4 regions of the Halomonas sp. MMH1-48 genome follow, and region 1 is predicted to be linked to each of the others. Evidence: predicted binding sites of a transcription regulator. Region 1 holds the regulator's gene; each other region holds the start of a gene.
What was found. The regulator LexA, encoded in region 1, represses DNA repair genes until DNA is damaged. The targets are predictions, from matches to a motif close to TACTGTNTANNTANACAGTA.
Positions count from the first base shown of each region.

Region 2: the regulator LexA is predicted to act here: its motif matches at 1,645-1,664, upstream of umuD (translesion error-prone DNA polymerase V autoproteolytic subunit).
Region 3: the regulator LexA is predicted to act here: its motif matches at 873-892, upstream of MHM37_RS02255 (S24 family peptidase).
Region 4: the regulator LexA is predicted to act here: its motif matches at 1,454-1,473, upstream of MHM37_RS11320 (PA0069 family radical SAM protein).

Region 1 is NZ_JAKRFL010000018.1:13,244-16,458, reverse strand. It holds gene purU (formyltetrahydrofolate deformylase) at 178-1,032, shown strand; gene MHM37_RS14005 (energy-coupling factor ABC transporter permease) at 1,048-1,719, shown strand; gene lexA (transcriptional repressor LexA) at 1,757-2,431, opposite strand; gene MHM37_RS13995 (TetR/AcrR family transcriptional regulator) at 2,682-3,215, shown strand, end outside.
Region 2 is NZ_JAKRFL010000004.1:3,951-7,165, reverse strand. It holds gene MHM37_RS05090 (Y-family DNA polymerase) at 1-1,181, opposite strand, end outside; gene umuD (translesion error-prone DNA polymerase V autoproteolytic subunit) at 1,178-1,627, opposite strand; gene MHM37_RS05080 (hypothetical protein) at 1,783-2,121, shown strand; gene MHM37_RS05075 (DUF932 domain-containing protein) at 2,220-3,188, shown strand.
Region 3 is NZ_JAKRFL010000002.1:34,230-37,444, forward strand. It holds gene ccmB (heme exporter protein CcmB) at 1-13, opposite strand, end outside; gene ccmA (cytochrome c biogenesis heme-transporting ATPase CcmA) at 69-689, opposite strand; gene MHM37_RS02255 (S24 family peptidase) at 947-1,417, shown strand; gene MHM37_RS02260 (YigZ family protein) at 1,447-2,064, shown strand; gene MHM37_RS02265 (sodium ion-translocating decarboxylase subunit beta) at 2,133-3,215, opposite strand, start outside.
Region 4 is NZ_JAKRFL010000011.1:58,779-61,993, reverse strand. It holds gene pgi (glucose-6-phosphate isomerase) at 1-622, shown strand, start outside; gene MHM37_RS11330 (gamma-glutamylcyclotransferase) at 757-1,137, shown strand; gene MHM37_RS11325 (isochorismatase family protein) at 1,086-1,319, opposite strand; gene MHM37_RS11320 (PA0069 family radical SAM protein) at 1,501-2,580, shown strand; gene MHM37_RS11315 (winged helix-turn-helix domain-containing protein) at 2,619-2,912, shown strand; gene MHM37_RS11310 (cation-translocating P-type ATPase) at 2,833-3,215, opposite strand, start outside.

The DNA of each region.
Region 1 (3,215 bases):
GCCTAGAAAGTAATGTCTTAACTATACGGGATGCGGGGGGCGGGTAACAATCATCGCGGCACCAGACCGCGGTGCTTCCTTATCTTGCTTACGTTACACTAATGCGGCTAAAGCGTTTATCTGCCGTTAGGCAGGTGCTTGGCGAGCGTGCCGTTAAATACGTTAAGAGTGTCTGTGATGTCTCATTATTACCGTTTAGTTGTTTCCTGCCCCGATCAGGTGGGCATTGTGGCGCGTGTCTCAAGCTTTATTGCTCAGCAGGGTGGTTCCATTACCGAAGCAAGCCAGCACTCTGATTTAGAGACTGGTCGCTTTTTCATGCGCTATGAAATTCTGGCGGACTCACTGGGTATGTCGGCGGAAGCGTTGCGCACGGCGTTCGAGCCCGTCGCCGCCGAATTCGATATGCAGTGGTCGTTGGTAGATACGCAAAAGCGTCGCCGTGTGGTGCTCATGGTGTCTAGAGAGTCTCACTGCTTGGTCGACTTGCTGTATCGCTGGCAAGCAGGCGAGCTGGATTGCGATATCGTGGGCGTCATTTCTAACCATGACGATATGCGTTCACTCACGGAGTGGTACGGTATTCCCTATCATCACGTACCGGTCGATCCTACCAACAAGCAGCGGGCATTCGATCAAGTGCAAGAGCAGATAGATGCGGCCCGCGCCGACTGTGTGGTGCTGGCGCGCTACATGCAAATACTGCCGCCTTCCCTTTGCGAACGCTATGCGGGCCGAGTCATCAATATCCACCACAGTTTCCTGCCGTCGTTCGCGGGTGCCAAGCCGTATCATCAAGCTTATGAGCGCGGTGTGAAGCTGATCGGTGCGACCTGCCATTACGTCACCGAAGAGCTGGACGCGGGCCCGATCATCGAGCAGGACATACATCGGGTCAGCCATTGCCACACGCCGACCGATCTCGTTCGCTTCGGTCGCGACGTTGAAAAAGCGGTGTTGGCGCGTGGTTTACGCTGGCACTTGGAAGATCGTGTGCTCATTCACGGCAATAAAACGGTCGTCTTTAGTTAATCTACCGGGGGCGCTATGTCGTTTGCACAGAGCGTATTGGCACCATGGGCGCTGGTGATGACGTGGTTGTTGTCATTGGGCATGGTGGGCTGGTGCATTTGGCTGCGCCCTTGGCAACCGTTGCTCGAAGATACCGCGCTCCAACATCGATGGTTGGCCGCGACGCTTGTCGTCATGCTGTTTTGGCAGCTTCGCGCTCAAGCAGTGGATTGGTTGACGCTTCACCTAGTATTTACGGTGTTAATGACGCTGGTCTTTAAAATGCCGTTAGCGCTGCTGAGCAACGTAATGATCAACGCTGCCATGGTAGCGATTGGACGTAACGAGTGGAACCTTCTTGGGGCGAACGTACTGGTGACTGGCATCGTGCCTGCTATGGTGACAGGCATCGTGTGGCGTCTGGTGGATCGCCGCCTGCCGGATAATTTGATGGTGTTCTTATTCGCCTGCGGATTTTTCGGCGCAGCGCTGTCGACGTTAGGTGGCGGGCTTGTCGCGGTGGCGCTCATCATATTGGCGGGCACGGATCCTGAGGCCGTATATCTCGCTCAAGAGTATGCCCGCTTTTTACCGCTGCTGATGCCGTCGGAAGCCTTCATCACCGGGATGCTGCTCAGCATCTTGCTAGTCTACCACCCAAGTTGGGTGGCCACCTTCAATGACCACCGTTACATCGACTCACAGTAAATACACTTCGTGTGCCGGGTCTGACCACGGCCTCAGCTCAGCCGAGCGCTTGTCCGTTTCCGCCCCGAATAACGCCGACGCCGACACCCTCGATATCCAGTTGTTGGGTGCGCAGATCGATCTCGATCGGTGGGAAGTCGGCATTCTCGGCGATCAACGTGACTTGATGGCCCTGGCGTTTAAAACGCTTGACCGTCACTTCGTCTTCTAACCGTGCTACGACGATCTGGCCATCGCGTACGCGATCAGTGCGATGAACGGCCAGAAGATCGCCTTCCAAAATGCCGACATCTTTCATGGAGAGGCCGCGTACACGTAATAGGTAATCGGCTTTGGGCGTAAAATACTCGGCTGGAAGCGGGCAGTAGCGGTCTATGTGTTCGGCAGCCAAGATTGGACTACCGGCGGCAACTTCGCCAATCACGGGTAGCCCATTGGGTACAGGCTCGGAGGCGGCCGTTGTCGTTGCTGGCACTTCGCTAGGTTCCAGCACCTCCTGGTTCGGTAGCCGAATTCCCCGCGACGTATTTCGAATGATGCGTATGGCGCCTTTACGCTCGAGCGCACGCAAATGCTCCTCGGCAGCATTTGGAGAGCGGAACCCCAGCGCCTTGGCGATTTCAGCGCGCGTTGGCGGGTACCCCAGGTCACCCATGGTTTTGACGATGAAATCAAATACGTGCTGCTGACGTGCTGTGAGTGGACGAGACATACCAAACTCCAAAACAGTGAAAAGACAGTAGCTACATGTCGGCTTAATCAGTATGTGTTTAAGTATACAGTATGTTGCTCTGTCCAGTACATGGTCCATGACAAACGCCAGTACATAGCGAGCTCTTTGAAAGCTAGGTAAAGAAGGCGCCGCCCATGGACCGTTGGCGAACTGGATAAGTGATTGAGCCTGTCAAACATATGTCATAGTATGCAGCGTTGTTTAAAACACCTGTTTTTTGGAGGGCGAGATGGCCCAATCAGATACGGTAACGCGTATATTGGACACGGCAGAGGTGCTATTTGCAGAGCGAGGCTTTGCCGAGACGTCGCTGCGCAATATCACCAGCAAGGCACGCGTCAATTTGGCGGCCGTCAACTACCACTTTGGTTCCAAAAAAGCACTGATTCAAGCGGTGTTCGCTCGCTATCTCGATCCGTTTTCGGCACGTTTTCATACGGCACTGGATGAACTCGAGACGCGCCATCAAGGTCAACCGATTCCTTTGGAAGTGCTGCTTGAGACCATGGCGACCACGGTGTTGGCCGTCCCGGCAGAACGCAATAGCCTGAAAGTGTTCATGAGGCTCCTGGGTCTGGCGTATAGCCAGGCTCAGGGGCATTTAAGGCGTTATATTCAGCAGCAATATGGCGACGTGTTTACGCGCTTCACCGAGCTGGTGCGCCAAGCGACCCCAGACCTGCCGGACGCTGAGCGTTTCTGGCGGCTACACTTTATGTTGGGAACGGTGATATTCACGCTGTCAGGCTTGGATGCGCTGCGT
Region 2 (3,215 bases), on a different contig from region 1:
ATTTGCACAGCACCTCTGCCTAGCTCACGGTTAAGCATGTCCATAGTGTTCATCAGTCGTTCGCTACGTTTGTCTTCTTCATCAGTCTGAAGGGTTTCAGTGAGGGTGAGCTGTCGGTTAGCTTTAGGCGATAGATCAAGCAGCATGAGACCCACTTTGTGAAAGGCGTACCCTTTTCGCCAGAGACGACGCAAACCCTGTACCGCAGCGGCGATGATCTCACGACTATCATCAGTGGGCCGATCCAGAGAAATGACCATTCGTTGACGATATTGGGGTAAATCTGTCCGAAACGAGTTTGTGCGGATAAACACCATGACGGCGCTGGTGACGCTTTGCTGCTTACGAAGTTTTTCGCCCGCCCTGGCAGCATGATGCCGTAGCGCCTCCCTTAACTGATGGGGATCGTTGGTAAGCCGCCCAAACGAACGAGACACCATGATCTGTTGTTTAGGCTGGCTCATGTCATCTAGCTGAATGGAGGGTTGCCCCCGCAACTCCCAGACAATGCGCTCCTGCACCACACTAAATTGCCGACGGATATGTTTCGGGTCTGCCTCTCGCAGGTCCCAGGCAGTCTCAATGCCCATGACGCGTAATCGCTCGCTGGTGCGGCGTGCAATGCCCCATAGTTCGGTGACAGGCAACTGCTTCAACAACGCTTTAGTAGGCGCGCCTTCTGCAAGCAACGTGCATACACCTTGGTCTCTATATGCAGGGTGTTTTTTAGCGGCATGATTGGCGACCTTGGCCAACACCCGAGTCGGCGCAAAACCCACTGACACAGGTATACCTGTCCACTGCTTCACCGTATCCCGCAGAGCTTGGCCTCGTTGCTCCAGGGTGTCTACCTCAAATCCCTGAAACCCGACAAAGCTTTCGTCGATGGAGTACACCTCTACATGGGGTGAAAACTCCCCCAGCACCTCAGTTACCCGTTGGGACATGTCACCATACAACGCATAGTTGCTGGATAGCAGGACGGCTTGGCGGCGCACTTCCGGCGTTAACAGGTGCATGGCAGCCCCCATTTCAACGCCCAGCGCTTTTAATTCGTTAGAGCGTGCGACGACGCAACCATCGTTATTGGATAGTACCCCTACGGGACGACCTTCCAGTGACGGGTTGAAGACCCGCTCGCAAGAGACATAGAAATTGTTGCAGTCGATCAGGGCCATCATTGCAGCGTTGCCCCTGGAAAGCTGTGAAGCACATGAGTCACTACGCCCCAGACGTGCGCCTCACGACCATCTAAGGGAATGGGCGGGTAAGCAGGATTACTTGCCCGGAGATAGGTTCGCTGCCCTACTCGCTCAAGGCGCTTTACTGTGAGCTCGCCGTCCACGCAGATCACGATAATACGCCCTGGCAAGGCCTCAAGACTGCGATCCACCACCAGCAAATCCCCATGATGAATTCCATCACCAATCATGGAATCTCCTTCAGAACGTACGAAATACGTTGCAGCAGGCCGTTTCACTACATAACGGTGAAGATCTAGATCGGTATCCAAATGGTCATCTGCAGGCGAGGGAAAGCCTGCGCGCACGGCACAGGAATAGAGCGGCAAGGGCTGCGATACCGTAAAAGCGTCCGCTTGTCCCAGCAATGTTACCGGCAAAGTCATGGGCACCTCCATTAAAAAGCTGTATATAAAAACAGTATCTTTAAAGTACTCACTGAACGCAATACCTCATCGGCGTATCCCACCCAATTTCAGATCTATATCACTCCTGTGCATCTACCCCGTGGAATCGTTTTCCTCTGCATAGGAGCTTCAATATGCCCCCACTTTGTAAGCGTTGTGCATCAACGCGCATGCTGAACCTGGAGACTGCCCAACGTGTGAGCGTAGTAGGCAGCACCTTGATCGGCGGTGCTATTGGCGCATGGCGCGCGACGGCCATCACCGGCCCACTGCCATTGGCGTTGACTCGCTTTCCATTGGCAAAACTGCCTGCCGCCATGATGGGTGCCGTGGCCGGAGGTCAAACCGGCTCACGCATGGCCACCTCGCTGTTTGAACAGTGGCTGCCAGTTGGCAGCGGGACACCGTGGTTATGCTTGTCTTGCGGCTGCACCTACCGCGACGCCTACCCGCCTTTAGCACCTAACGCTTAACCTATCGTTGTTCGCCCTGTGTGGGGCGAATGATCCGCTTATTCACTTTCTCGCGCTGGCCTTTGGTCAGCGCTTTTTTTATGTCTGGAGAATGACTCATGGCACATCTCGTTGAACACATGGCTTACGTTGGCGATACCCCTTGGCATGGCCTGGGGCAACAGCTGTCTCGTCATCAACCGTTAGAGGTCTGGCAGCAACAGGCCGGTATGAACTGGCATATCGAAGAAGCGCCGGTGCGCTTTATCGCCGAAGGAGCTAGCCACCTGGGCAGCATTCACTCATTCCCTGAGCAAAAGGTGCTCTACCGCTCAGATACCAAAGCACCGCTGTCGGTGGTGTCGCAGCGCTATAAGGTGGTGCAGCCCGAGGAGATTTTAGAGTTTTACCGTGACCTGACCGAGTACGCCGGGTATGAGCTAGAAACCGCTGGCGTGCTCAAAGGCGGTCGTAAGTTCTGGGCGCTAGCCCGTAGCGGCTTAAGCACGTCACTCAAAGGTCAGGATGAGGTCAATGACTATTTGCTGTTGGCCACTTCCTGCGATGGCACCCTTGCCACCATGGCCACGCCGACCACGGTGCGGGTGGTGTGCAACAACACGTTGCAAATTGCCGTCGATGGTACGTCACAAGCGGTGAAGGTGCCTCACCGTTCAGAGTTTGATCCGCGTGCCGTGAAGCGTCAGCTTGGCATTTCGGTGTCGCAGTGGAATGACTTCATGTATCGCATGAAAGCCCTAGCCGAGCGGAAAATTGATCACCGTGAAGCCCAACACTACTTCCAGGCGGTGATGTGCGGCGTGGAGACGCCGTTAGACGATCCTTCCAAACTGCCCAACTACCGAGCGCTCAACAAGGTACAGAAGCTCTACCAGGGCGAAGGGCGTGGTGCTCACTTGGTGACCGCAAAGGACACGGCCTGGGGCTTGCTCAATGCCGTGACTGAATACGTTTACCATGAAAAGCGCGCTCGCAGTAACGATACCCGTATGGACTCTGCCTGGTTCGGCCAAGGCGCACAGATGAAGCAGGAGGCGCTCAACACGGCGCTGGCACTGATCAGCTAACCATTAACGCGTGATCACCACGTTACC
Region 3 (3,215 bases), on a different contig from region 1:
GGGGGGCATGCATGGCCACCTCGGGGGGGCTCAATGGAGCGTGTGAACGTTGCAACGCTGTCTCCTTCTTACCCCAGCTGAATACGCCTGAGCACGGGTGACTCGGCCAGCGCATGGTGCGTGGTCACCAACACACAGCCGCCAGACTGCGCATGGGCCACCAACTGCGCCTCCAGCGCCGCCACCCCTTGACGATCGATGGCAGTGAAAGGCTCGTCGAGCACCCACAGCGCACGCTGAGTGAGGGTCAAACGCGCCAGCGCCACACGCCGCTGTTGCCCGGCAGACAGCTGACCGGCAGGCACGTCCTCGAAACCGGTAAGCCCAACGGCGGCCAGCGCTGCCTCCCGTGCAGGCTCGCTGCCCACTTCTCCGCTAAGCGCTTGATACCAAGCTAAATTCTCCAGCGGCGAGAGACCCGCCTTCACACCGGGGGCATGACCTAAATAGAGCAAATTGGCGAGAAAATGTTCACGGGCTTGGCGCATGGGCGCGCCATTCCAGAAAAGCTCGCCACGGTAATCGGTTAATTGCCCTGAGAGTATTTTTAGCAGCGTCGTTTTGCCGCTGCCGTTTGGGCCCTCGATGCGCACGATCTCACCCGATTGGATATCGAGATCGAGCCCTTCAAACAGCCAACGGTCGTCGCGTTCACAGGCCAATTGTCGGGCTTGCAGGCACAGGCTCAAAAGACACTCCAGGCGCATTGATTTTGGGTCGAACTCTACACGGAAAGGCCCTTCCTCGCCAGTCGGGCTCTGCGGTCTTGGGTCGCAGCGTGCCCCAAACCAATGCTTGCTTAAGCACCTCATGGAGGCGTCCTGCAAAAGACAGGACTAGCACTGTATGCAAAAACAGGCTTATACTGTAAACACTGTATGAATAGACACCACAGAATAAAACAACAGGTATCGCCTCAATCAAACGCCTCGACAACGGGCGCTGCATGGGAGAACACACTATGACGATCTGCCTACCCTCTAGGGTAACGTCTCAGGTTCCTTCTTACGTACCCTCTCAGACGCTGTCTCAACCGGTAGCGCCATCGACGCCTACCCCACTAGCGTCTCGCAGCGCCTCATCACATGCGCGCCAAGCGTGCACACCCCCTCGCGTCACACGTCGCAACACCTACGCCCTGCGTATTCGCGGCGACCGCATGCGCGACTGCAACCTCTTCGACGGCGATGTCATCATCATTCACCGTCACCAGCATGACGCCCATCAAGAGACCGCCGTTGCGACGATCAACCAGCGCGAAGTGACGCTTAAGCAGCTCTCCATTAGCCGCTTGGGCATCCATTTATGGCCGGAAGATGCAGCCATACCGGACCTATTCCTGCATAATTGTGACATTCAGGTGCTGGGCATGGTAATGGGCGTGGCCCAACACACCACGGAAACCCAGCATCACTAATTGGTCACCCACCCTGCCGGGAGCCCTCGTTGCGTTTTCGAGTCCCTGATTTAGCCCTTGGTATATGGCACACCGCCGACATCGACGTCGAGAAAAGCCAATTTTTGGCTTGGCTGTGCCATGCCCCCACCCCTGACGCTTTCGACACGCTGCTTCAAGCGGCCAAAGCTGCTCACCCAAACGCTAGCCATCACTGTACGGCCTTCATTGCTGGCCCTCCTGGCGAGCAAACCCATATTGGCTTTTCTGATGATGGCGAACCGGGCGGCACCGCCGGACGCCCCATGTTCCAGGCACTTCAGGGCAGCCAGATCGGCGAAATCGGCTGCGTGGTGATTCGCTACTTTGGCGGCACCAAGTTAGGCACTGGCGGGCTGGCCCGCGCCTATGCTCAGGCCGTCAAAGCCGGCTTGGAAACGCTGCCCACCCGGGAAGTCATCGAGCGGGACAGCTATCGGTTGAAGGTCAGCTTCGCCCACGAAGCGCAAGCGCGCGCATGGTGCGACGAGCAGGCGCTGCCCGTGCAGCAGGCAGACTACGATGGCGACGGCGTGCGCCTGACCATCGGCTGGCCGCGGGATGTCGAGTTGGATATCAGCGGCCTAGAAAACCGCCTCAAAACCGCCGTCGAACCGCGGCGGGCATGAAAAAACGCGGCTTACACGAGCCCTGCTCGATAAGCCACGTTTCAGATGGGCAGCGCTCTAACGGTCGCTTAGCCTAGGTACTTGATCATCACACCAGCGGCGACCGCCGAGCCGATCACCCCGGCCACGTTGGGCCCCATGGCGTGCATCAGCAGGAAGTTGTGCGGGTTCGCTTCCAGTCCGACTTTATTCGCCACGCGCGCGGCCATCGGCACGGCCGACACCCCTGCCGCCCCAATCAACGGGTTGATGGGCATTTTGCTAACCACGTTCATTAGCTTGGCCATCAACACCCCGGCAGCAGTCCCAATGCCGAAGGCCACGATTCCCAGCCCCAGAATCCCTAGGGTTTCGAACGCTAGGAAGCTATCGGCCATTAGCTTAGACCCCACCGACAGGCCGAGAATGATCGTCACGATATTGATCAGCGCATTTTGCGCCGTATCGGAAAGACGCTCCACTACGCCACACTCGCGCATCAGGTTACCGAAACAGAACATGCCCAGTAGTGGTGCTGCATCCGGCAGAAACAGCGCCACAGCAATCAACAGCATCAGCGGGAAGACCACTTTTTCGAGCTTAGAGACCGGACGCAGCTGCGTCATGGTGATCTTGCGCTCTTTTTCAGTGGTCAGAAGGCGCATGATCGGCGGTTGGATCAATGGCACCAGGGCCATGTAAGCATACGCCGCGACGGCAATCGCCCCTAGTAACTCAGGTGCCAGCACGCTGGAGACGTAGATCGACGTCGGGCCATCTGCACCGCCGATAATACCAATCGCTGCCGCCTGATTGAGCGAGAAATCCATGATGCCCATGGAGGTCAGCAGCACCGCCCCAAACAGCGTGGCAAAGATACCGAACTGCGCCGCCGCCCCTAAAAACAGCGTACGCGGATTGGCCAGCAGCGGGCCGAAATCGGTCATCGCCCCTACGCCCATGAAGATCAGCAGCGGCGCGATACCAGAGCCAATGGCAACCTTGTAGAAGTTATACAGCATGCCGTCGCTGTAGCCGACGCTCACCGCAATATCTTTCGCGGCGCGCAGTTGATCCGGCGCCGCCGAATCGTGGGCAATCGCCTTGAGGGTGTCCCGCCAGCCCTCGACACCGGCCAAGGGGTCGAGTGTAGCTCCCAACGCGGTAGCCAT
Region 4 (3,215 bases), on a different contig from region 1:
GCTGGACATGGAGTCTAACGGCAAGTCGGTGGATATTTTCGGCCACCCAGTGAACTACAAAACCGGCCCGATTGTATGGGGCCAAACCGGCTCCAACGGCCAGCACGCCTTCTTCCAGCTGCTGCACCAGGGCACGCGCTATGTGCCCATCGATTTTATCGCTTCGCTCAAGCCGGAACCGGGCGTGGAAGACCACCACTTCGCCCTGCTGACCAATATGCTGGCCCAAGCCAACGCCTTTATGGAAGGCAGCCAAGGCGATAGCAAAGAGCTCAGCCAGCTCGACCCCTATAGCTGCCCCGGCAACCGTCCCTCCAGCACCCTGCTGCTCGACGAGCTAACGCCGAAAAACCTGGGCGCGCTGATTGCGCTCTACGAGCACAAGGTGTTTGTGCAGGGCGTAATCTGGAACATCAACTCGTTCGACCAGTGGGGCGTACAGCTAGGCAAGCGCATCGCCGGTGAAATCAGCGAGCGCATCGACGCCAACGCCGCCGACTTCGACGCTTCTACGCAGGGGCTGCTTGAGCTGGTGCGTGCCCACTTTCCCACCAGCGCACGCAAAGCCGATAGCGCCGAGCCAGCAAGCAGTGATAAAAAACCGGTGCGCAAGAAGCGTTAGGATAAAAAGTAAGTAAGCACAGCGCCTTGGCAAACGACCAGGGCGCTTTTAGGCCAACGTTTGTTGAATGGCTCTTAGCGGTCGAAAATCGGCGTGTCGTCTTAGCTTATTGAATAGTGCGAAAAGGTGAACCCATGCAGCATCTTCACCAAGCCATCCAGCGCTGCCCTCGAGTCGCGGTGTACGGCACGTTAAAGCGCGGCCACCGCAATCATCATTGGTTAAACGGCGCGGACATGCTGGGTCAAGACTGCCTAAACGAGATTACGCTCTACGATCTTGGGCCCTACCCAGGCGCCAAGCTCACGCCGTCTGCCGGTGTGATCGTTGAAGTGTACGCCATCGACGCCGAGCGATTAGCGCGGCTCGACGAATTGGAAGATTACCTGCCCCTGGCCCCCACAGAAGGCGTATACGATCGGACGGTACTGGCAACACAGTATGGCGATGCCTGGTGCTATATCTACAACCCAACGGTTGAGGCGACGCGGCTGATCAAGAGCGGAGTGTGGTAGAACGACCTACAAAACGGCGAGCTAGGTGAGCGGAAAAGATGACGCACATGCACGACGAGCTCATCGCGGTGCCGCCAAACGGTCAGCAATCGCTGAATATTGGTTTCTGATTGCGGGTTATTGCGCTCTCCCGCCTCCTCCGTCGCCATGCCCTGCTGCATGTCGATAATGATCAGCGCCACACGCTGATTCTTCGTCGCGTAAATGCTTTCCCTCCTGCAATCATCCAAGTAAGTCGTCCCTCTTTTCCCAAAATACCATTAGCGCTGTCGTGGCTGTACTGCCCGCTTGGTTGCGGTGCTGAGAAAACCTCATATACTGTATGCATGAACATATATTTCAATGCTACGTACGAGGTGGCAGATGACATCATTGGACCTCTCTCGCACTACCGTGCATAAAGGGCGCGGTGCTACCTACGACCCGCATAACCGTTTTGCCCCTACCCACAGCGTGGCGGAGGATGACGGCTGGTGGCAGGAAGAGGCCGCCAACTCGCTGGCAACGGAAGTGCGTGAAGAGCCCAGCAAAAGCGCGCTCTCTTGGAACCAGTCGCCCGACCTGCCCTTCGACCGCTCGCTCAACCCTTACCGTGGCTGTGAGCATGGCTGCGTGTACTGCTACGCCCGCCCTTCCCACGCTTATTGGGATTTATCGCCGGGGCTGGATTTCGAGACCAAGCTGATCGCCCGCAGCGGGTTGGTGGAGCATTTAAAAGAGGAGCTTTGCCACCCTCACTACGTTTGCCGCCCCATTAACCTTTCTGGCAATACCGACTGCTACCAGCCGCTGGAAGCCACTTACCAAACCACCCGCCGCCTGCTGAAGTTTCTGCTGGCGTGCCGACACCCGGTCACGCTAGTGACGAAAAGCACGCTGATTTTGCGGGATATCGATCTACTGGCAGAAATGGCGGAGCATCGCTTGGTGCGGGTGTTCGTGAGTTTGACCAGCCTGGACGCCAACCTCAAGCGCACGCTGGAACCCCGTGCGGCATCGCCCCAGGCGCGTCTGAAAGTGATTCGTGAGCTGAATACAGCGGGAATTCCGGTGGGCACGCTGGTATCCCCCATCATTCCTGGCCTGACCGACCATGAGATCGAACGCATTCTGGAAGCCGCGAGCCGTGCAGGAGCGCGCACCGCCACTTGGATGCTGCTGAGGCTACCCCACGAGGTCGCGCCGCTATTCGAGGCGTGGCTAGAGGCCCACTACCCCGAGCGCGCCGCCAAGGTAATGAGTTTGATGCGCCAGTGTCGGGGCGGTAAAACCTACGAGGCGGCCTTTGGGAAGCGCTTTCGCGGCGAAGGGGTCTTCGCCGATTTGATTGCCCAGCGGTTTCAGCGTGCTAGCCGCCAGTGGAACATGCAGGCCCGCACCGATCAGGGGTTGAATACCCGGGATTTTCGTCCGCCTCGGGCGCAGGGGGATTTATTTGATTAGACTGCTGGAATACCCATCACTAAGAAGACGTTATTTCCATGTCGCTTAGCAAAACGAAATCCAGTTTTTACCGCCGCCTTTACGTGGCTCATTTGATCGAGCAAGGCGTGGCCAGCGTGCCCGCCCTGATGGAAGCCACCGGCATGCCCAGACGCACCGCACAGGACACCATTACATCGCTAGGGGAACTGGATATCGAGTGCGTGTTCGAAAAAAGCGACGGCGAACGCCACAACATTGGCCACTACACCATTAAACAGTGGGGAGCGATTGACCCGCAGTGGGTGACGTCGAATGCGGAGCGTTTGGGTCAGGCGCTGGGATATCGCTAGTCTTGCTAGGCTCTGACCATGCAAGTCGCGCTGCATTTAACGTCACGCTGAACGAGCTTGCCGCCATCGCCAGCACGGCGGCTAAGGGCGGAACCGCCATGATGATCACCAGCCCCAGCGCCAGCGTGTTATAGAGTGCCGAAAATACTAGGTTCTGCATCATGACTCGGCGTGTGCGCTTAGCCAACGAGAGTAAACACACTACACCACTCACTCCTGGCCGAAGCAGCTGCGCGGCGGCACCTTCACGGGCGGCGTCGCTGGCTTGCATGGGGACGACGCCTACCCCGGCTTCGGCAAGGC